One region of the Pseudoalteromonas sp. AWM4_233 genome, then DNA from elsewhere that is predicted to be linked to it. Evidence: predicted binding sites of a transcription regulator. Region 1 holds the regulator's gene; the other holds the start of a gene.
The links. The regulator FliA, encoded in region 1, starts transcription of late flagellar genes. The targets are predictions, from matches to a motif close to CTAAAGNTNNNNNNNNNNNNGCCGATA.
Positions count from the first base shown of each region.

Region 2: the regulator FliA is predicted to act here: its motif matches at 2,040-2,066, upstream of ACXAC4_RS06000 (VC2046/SO_2500 family protein).

Region 1 covers NZ_JBSWSZ010000001.1:1,000,608-1,004,603, forward strand. The annotation lists gene flhF (flagellar biosynthesis protein FlhF) at 1-875, shown strand, start outside; gene ACXAC4_RS04440 (MinD/ParA family ATP-binding protein) at 868-1,728, shown strand; gene ACXAC4_RS04445 (RNA polymerase sigma factor FliA) at 1,755-2,465, shown strand; gene cheY (chemotaxis response regulator CheY) at 2,504-2,887, shown strand; gene ACXAC4_RS04455 (protein phosphatase CheZ) at 2,909-3,682, shown strand; gene ACXAC4_RS04460 (chemotaxis protein CheA) at 3,698-3,996, shown strand, end outside.
Region 2 covers NZ_JBSWSZ010000001.1:1,358,963-1,362,958, forward strand. The annotation lists gene ACXAC4_RS05975 (ion channel) at 1-905, opposite strand, end outside; gene ACXAC4_RS05980 (M48 family metallopeptidase) at 990-1,661, shown strand; tRNA gene ACXAC4_RS05985 (tRNA-Tyr) at 1,688-1,772, opposite strand; tRNA gene ACXAC4_RS05990 (tRNA-Tyr) at 1,800-1,884, opposite strand; tRNA gene ACXAC4_RS05995 (tRNA-Tyr) at 1,904-1,988, opposite strand; gene ACXAC4_RS06000 (VC2046/SO_2500 family protein) at 2,101-2,622, shown strand; gene ACXAC4_RS06005 (YchJ family protein) at 2,661-3,119, opposite strand; gene ACXAC4_RS06010 (SulA-like leucine-rich domain-containing protein) at 3,134-3,565, opposite strand; gene ACXAC4_RS06015 (tetratricopeptide repeat protein) at 3,805-3,996, opposite strand, start outside.

The DNA.
Region 1 (3,996 bases):
AAGTTTCAGGCTTAATGAAGCAAGAAATGGAAAGAAGAGACCCAACGAGAGCGTGTTTAGTTGACCGTTTACAAGGTATGGGCGTTGATAAAGAAGTTGCTGAACAAATGGCTTGCTTCATCCCTGATGACGTTTCTCGTAAAGAAGCTTGGAATTCATTGCTTGAAATGGTAGCTAATCAAATGCATACAACCAACAACGATATTCTTCGTCAAGGTGGTGTATATGCATTAGTAGGTCCAACTGGTGTAGGTAAAACAACGACAGTCGCTAAACTTGCTGCATTAGGCGCGCAGAAATACGGTGCAGACAAAGTTGCGTTAATCACAACTGATACTTATAGAATTGGTGCTTATGAGCAACTGGCAACTTACGGCAGAATTATTGGTTGTCCAGTCAAACAAGTAAAAGATGCCAATGAATTAGCAGAAGTTTTATATCATTTACGCAATAAGCGTCTAGTATTAATAGATACTGCGGGTATGAGTCAAAGAGATATCCGTTTAACAGAACAACTTAATACGTTAATGAGAAGCTCTAGAGTCGATATTAGAAGTTATTTGGTTTTAAGTGCAACATCGCAAATGCATGTACTGCAAGAAGCGGTTCGTCACTTCCAAAAAGTGAATTTAAGTGGTTGTATTTTTACAAAACTTGATGAATGTCTAAGTTTAGGCGAGATTATTAGTATTGCGATTCAAAATCGCTTGCCAATAGGGTATCTTACTAACGGTCAACGAGTGCCAGAAGACATTCGTGTAGCAAATGCTCATAAAATGGTCAAAAAGGCTGAGCAATTGTATTTAAAGAGAATAAAAGCACAACATTCGCGACGTGTACCTGTAGCGTCTCAGACAGTAGGAATGTATGATTAACACAGTATTAGATCAAGCAAGTGGCCTGCGTAGAATGAATCAAAATGGCAACCATGGCGTAAAAGTAATTGCAGTAACGGGTGGTAAAGGAGGGGTTGGTAAAACCAATGTCTCATTAAATACGGCTATTGCACTTGGTCAGCAAGGAAACAGAGTGCTCGTCTTAGATGCTGACTTAGGTTTGGCAAACTGTGACGTGATGCTTGGTTTAAGAGTAGAAAAAAACCTGTCTCATGTCCTTTCGGGTGAGTGTGAGTTAGATGAGATCTTAGTTGAAGGTCCTGCTGGTATTAAAATTGTACCGGCTACCTCAGGATCGCAAAATATGGTTGAATTGACACCTGCAGAGCATGCAGGTCTCATCCGCGCATTTAGCGAGCTAAATACAGAATTTGATATTTTAATTGTCGATACCGCAGCGGGTATTTCAGACATGGTTCTTAGTTTTTCTCGCGCAGCACAAGATGTGATGGTCGTTGTGTGTGATGAACCGACCTCAATTACAGATGCTTACGCACTTATCAAGGTGCTTAGTCGTGAACACGGTGTTTACCGTTTTAAAATTGTTGCTAACATGGTTAGAAGCTTACGCGAAGGGCAGGAGCTTTTTGCTAAACTTTCGAAAGTTACTGACAGATTCTTAGATGTTGCACTAGAATTAGTTGCAACCATTCCGTTTGATGAAAACATGCGTAAATCTTCTCGCCGTCAAAAAACCATTGTTGAGTTATTTCCAAACTCTCCGGCAGCGGTTGCATTTAGAGGGTTAGCGAGTAAAGCAGTTAAATGGCCAATACCACATCAACCTTCTGGTCATTTAGAGTTTTTTATTGAACAGCTAGTCAACGGATAACTATGTCGTCATCGATGGGTAAAGCGATGGGCTATCAAACTACAGACAACCTTAATAGAGTGATAGAGCGTCATACCGGTCTTGTCAAAAAAGTGGCGTGCCATTTGTTGGCACGTTTACCAGCAAATATTCAGTTAGACGATCTTGTACAATCAGGCATGATAGGTTTGATTGAAGCCAGTAAAAACTTTGACGCAAGTAAGGGTGCAAGTTTTGAAACTTTTGCGGGGATCAGGATCCGAGGCGCGATGTTAGATGAAATTCGCCGTGGAGACTGGGCACCAAGAAGTGTACATAAGAATAGTCGTATGGTTGCTGAAGCAATTGCTAATCTAGAAAGCGTCCTAGGTCGAGAGCCAAAAGACACTGAAATTGCTGAAAAACTTGATATTACTCTGGATGAGTACCATCATATTCTACATGATGTGAATGCAAGTAAAATCATTGGAATTGAAGATTTGGGGGTTGATGAAGACGTAATCACTCCTGTTAACAATGATTTAGCGCTAGACAAACCGTTCAATAACGTTAAAAATGAACGCTTTAACGAATCGTTGCTAACGGCGATTCAATCGTTACCCGAAAGAGATGCGCTAGTCTTATCTCTTTACTATAACGATGAAATGAATTTAAAAGAAATAGGGCAAATACTCGATGTAAGTGAATCTCGAGTAAGCCAAATTCATGGGCAGGCAATGATCAGGCTTAGGGCTAAAATCAATGACTGGGTCAATTAGAGTAATAATAATAGGTTCAAACCTCACTGGAGGATGTTTTGGATAAAAACATGAAAATTCTTGTGGTTGATGATTTTTCTACGATGAGAAGAATAATCAAAAACCTGCTTAGAGACTTAGGTTTTACAAATGTACAAGAAGCAGACGATGGCAGCACAGCTTTGCCTATGCTTCAAAATCAAGAATTTGACTTCGTAGTCACGGACTGGAATATGCCAGGTATGCAAGGTATCGATCTTCTTCGTGCTATACGTGCAGATGACAGTCTTAAGCATATTCCAGTACTTATGGTGACGGCTGAAGCGAAAAAAGAGCAAATTGTTGCTGCGGCGCAAGCTGGTGTAAATGGTTATATTGTAAAACCTTTCACTGCTGGAACACTTAAAACAAAACTAGAAAAAGTGTTTGAACGTTTAGGCTAGATAATTAAGAAGGAGAGGCGGATGTCAGCACCTTCTGTGCCTCAAATAACACTTGAGCAAGCTAAGCAACTTGTGACTTATCTTGAGCAAGGCGAGCAAGATAAAGCAGATAAGTTAATCATGGAGGCTGCAAGTAAGGAGCAATCTGAGCTTTTTGCTGAAGTGGGCAAATTGACCCGTCAACTACACGAGTCATTGAAAAACTTTGAGCTTGATACTCGTATTTCTGATTTGACGACAGAAGCCTTACCGGATGCTAAAGAACGTTTGAATTATGTCATGGAAATGACAGAAAATGCAGCCAATAAAACGATGGATGCAGTTGAAGCAAGTCTGCCTCTCGCGCAACAGCTTGCAGACGATTTATCTGATATAAAGCCAACTTGGGATAGACTCATGAGACGTGATATCCAGCTTGGTGAATTCAAATCTCTTTGTCATGATTTAGATAAGTTTATGCAAGGCTCACAAGCAACTACGGATGAACTTCAAGGGCATATGACAAATGTTTTAATGGCTCAGGATTATCAAGACTTAACAGGTCAGGTCATTCGACGTGTTATCGAATTAGTTAGAGAAGTAGAAGACAGTTTAATCCACTTACTAACTGTATTTGGTACAGCAGAAGAACCTCAATCAAAACAAAAAGAAAATATTGAAGAGGTTCAGATTGCTGAAATGGATCCTGCAGAGTTATCAGGACCAGAAGGTCCGATAATGAATGCTGAATCTAGAGAAGATGTCGTATCTAATCAAGATGAGGTCGACGATTTATTGTCGAGCTTAGGCTTCTAATAGGAGAGTGTGTACATGAGCTTTGAAGTCGATGAAGATATATTACAAGACTTTCTTGTTGAAGCTGGTGAAATATTAGAGTTGTTATCTGAGCAGCTTGTTGAGCTAGAAAATAACCCTGAAGATAAAGAATTATTAAATGCAATCTTTAGAGGCTTTCACACTGTAAAGGGTGGTGCAGGCTTTTTGAGTATGACTGAGCTTGTAGACGCATGTCATGGCGCGGAAAACGTTTTTGATGTGTTAAGACAAGGGCAACGCTCTGTTTCTCCAGAACTGATGGACGTCATTCTTCAGTCCCTAGATACCATCAA
Region 2 (3,996 bases), 360 kb from region 1:
GCAATAAAGCGTGAAAATCCGATGGGGGTTATGTCGCCATACCCCAGAGTTGTAAATGTCACTACACTAAAATAAAAACTGTTAAGCAGTGCACTTATATTGTCAGAAAAGCTTTGTGAAAAGTTAATAGAAAGCACTTCATCCTGATAGCTGATGCCAAACAGGAAGTACATCAGTGCGCAAAATACAATCATTGAAAGGCTGAAACGGATCACATTTGCGGGTTTTTCACCATAACCACAGAGAAGATCAACAGCCGCACTCATAAAGCGCTTTTTTGAATGGGTCGGGTATTGATAATGACGCATACGCAGCTCTTTGTAGGTATAATTACCAGCCATTTCAAAAAGACCTTGTTGCTCAGCGCCTTTTCTAAGTGTGCGGTATGTCTCTTCAGATTGTAAGAAGAAATCAGCGGCATCTTCTGTTCGTTTCTCTTTGGCCGCTAAGCTTGCCTCATTTTCTTGCTGTAACTTACCACTTAAATCTATATTATCGATCCGAGTATTGTTTAGCTTTATACCCAATAAGTTGGAATTTGAAAGCTTACAGCAATGTAAATTGGCATCATGCAGATCTGCTTTCATTAAAGAGGCATTTTCAATTTTGTTGTTAAATAGGTGCGCGCCTCTTAAATTTGCACGATAAAAATTGCTATATGATAAGTCGTAACCAGTATGGTCATTATGTTTGACAAGGTTTAGTCCTTCTAGATTCGCTCTTTTCAACTCCAAACCTTGCAGAAGCCCACCACGCTTGGCATAACGTTCTAGTTTTTGCGATAATTCAAGCCCACTTTTATCGAACTTTGCGTCATGCCAAAAGCAAAGACCAGAGCCCATATCGATTTCTTGGCAGCGATGACCATCAGGAGATTGATATTGGCAAGTAGGTTTATCTTTCATAAATTAACCCCTTTATAGTCTTATTACACTAAAGGTAGCAGTAAATTTATGGCTTTGAATGTGAAGTAAAAAAAATTCTTAAAAATGTTTGATTATCAATTAAAGCTTAGTAAACGAAGAAAGACGGTTGCAATTAAAGTCACACCAGAACAAGTGGTCGTGACAGCCCCCGAAAACGTGTGTGAAGTCGCTTTAGAAAATTGGCTCAAGAGCAAAAAAGACTGGGTACATGCACAAAGACAGAAACTAGAGCTTGCGCCTAATAAACAAAAGCCTTTGCAAACAAGGTCACTTTTGGTTTTTGGTTCAGTTTACAAGGTTGAATTTTCAGATATAAACAAGCCTATATTAGATCATGAGAGCCGCTTTATATATTTACCTAAAGTGCTGCGCCAAGAGAAGCTTGAGTTTAGGCGAGCGATCATTGAATTACTGACAGATTTGCTCTCTAGTTATTTAGAGTTGTGCTTAGAGCAATTGTCTAAGCAAATGAATTGTCATGTTTCAGCGGTGAAAATCAGGGAGTATAAAAGCCGCTGGGGGAGTTGTAGCAGTAAACAAGCGCTTACTTTTAACAGCCTTCTTGCTGGGGCGCCAAAGCATATAATTGATTATGTCATTGTTCATGAGCTAGCACATTGTCATGTACTGGCACATAACACATTATTTTGGCAACTTGTTGAAAAGCACTATGAAGATTATAAGTCTGCAAGATTATGGTTTAACAAGAATGGTAAAGCGCTAATGATAGAGTGAAATAAGATGGTTTTATAAGAAAAAGATGGTGGAGGGGGCTGGATTCGAACCAGCGAAGGCAGAGCCGTCAGATTTACAGTCTGATCCCTTTGGCCGCTCGGGAACCCCTCCACAGGGGATATCTAATTTTGTACAACTTGGTGGAGGGGGCTGGATTCGAACCAGCGAAGGCAGAGCCGTCAGATTTACAGTCTGATCCCTTTGGCCGCTCGGGAACCCCTCCAAGTTGTAATGTGTTGTTGTGGTGGAGGGGGCTGGATTCGAACCAGCGAAGGCAGAGCCGTCAGATTTACAGTCTGATCCCTTTGGCCGCTCGGGAACCCCTCCTAAACAACGGCGCTGATAATAACAAAGTTTTTTATTAAGTAAAGAAAACAACTAAAGAAAATTAAAAAAATGCCGATAAAAATATAACTTTTTAAATAATCGGTGAAACTCTATGCAATTAGAGCGCATTTTAAACAAGGAGCATCAGCTTGGTGACACGCTAGCAAAAAGCGTGGCACAAGATCGTCGTGCCGACTTTGCGCTTTGTTTGGCTATGCTTTCACCAAACGCACTCGACTTCAGTGAATTTCATTTACCTGAATCAGAATTAATTGAGCCAGACAAGAGCGAAGATGCGTTAAAAAAAGAACTTCAAATCGGTCCGCAGCAACAAACGGCTCCCAACACCTACGATATGACCATAGGTGAAAACAATAGCCGTTTACTTCATGAGCAGGGACTTACAGAACTAAGGCTAAGAAATTGTCTTTCACCAGAACCTTTAAATATCAGAGACGATAAGAAGCACATTGAGTTGGCCATTATTGATAATTGTGAACCTACTGTGCAGGCTAAAATTTTCGCTCAAAGAGCTGGCGTATTAGAGATGGATAAACCCAAAATAGATGCAGCGGGTTTTTATGATCAATTAGCTAGTGGAGAAATGCAGCAGGCGGTTCAGTTGTCCGCCTAATGTGAGATGATAGTGAATTAGCTTAGGTACGGTTTAAATCAGCTAGCGTGACACTTTTTAAATTTTTTGCCACTGTCACAGGGGCAGGGATCATTTCTAGACACTTTTAACTCAGGCACGTCATATAATTGGCCATCTAAGTAACGCCATGCCTCTTCTTCTTTAATAAATCTTGAAACCTCATGTATTTGGCAATGTTTTCCGTCTGCCAAATAATGTGCTCTAAACTCCACATAATCAAAATCAGGTTCAGTTTTTGTTGCGACGATCTCAAGTTTAATAAAGTTGGCAAATGACGCGAATGCAGCGATATCTTCAAGGCTATGATTACTTTGCTCAGATTTGGCATAAGTCTCGAGTATATACTGTGCATTATTAGTCGCATAAGCACTGTAACGGGAGCGCATAAGCTGCTCTGCTGTGTCAGGCAACTTTTGCTTAGTAATGAATACATTGCAGCATGACTCATAAGGTTGAGTGTTAGAACAGTAACACATAAGAAAATCTTTTATTAACTTGCTATGCGCTCTATTGTACACGCTTTGCTGCTGTTTTCAGTAAAACAGTATAGCGAGATATCTGTTTGGCTTAAGTGCATTTGCGAAAGCTGCTCTGAATTCGTAATGCCAGTCCATGTAATAACCGCTGCAAAGTTGCCATTATTTAAAGCTGAATTTAGAACATACTCTAAATCAACGATGTGTTTTTTTCTGATCACTAACAATTTACTTGAGTCTATTGAACTGGCCTCAAGCATATCTTTATTTGGGATATGGTCAGGTGCAATTAGTAGTGTCCAGCCTTGTTTGTGATTACATTGGTGAATGATCTTAAGTAGTTCAAGACTGGCACAAATTTCGTCAGGGGTTTCAACAAAGTTAACGACTTTTGGGGCATCTACTTTTTTTACTGAGCTTGGTAAAACTGCGGTTGTCTGTAACATAATCATCTCACTGGTTGTTTATACAGTATTTATATACAGTAGTTTATACAGTGTTTTAATGCAAGCAGAAATGTTACTTTTTAATCAATTTTAATTGGGGTTATATAATAAAGCTATTATATTCAATTGGTTATGAGTTCTGGTGTTTTGGACTATTTTGACGTGCTATGGATACGGTGGGGTTATACAGTAGTTTTCACAGTGAGTACTGTATAAAACTACTGTATGGAAAAGTAGACTTAATTAGACTGGAACTGTAATTGATGAATTTGCTCGTACAAGGTGGCAGCATAGCACTGCGCATCTTTGATTCTTTTCGTTGTTAAATGCGGTTTGATTTGTTCTATTACTGCGTTGGCCGCATCTACACCTTGGCTTTGAGCGAGTGACAACCAAGCCATAGCATGGAATGCACTCTGTGGCACACCTTG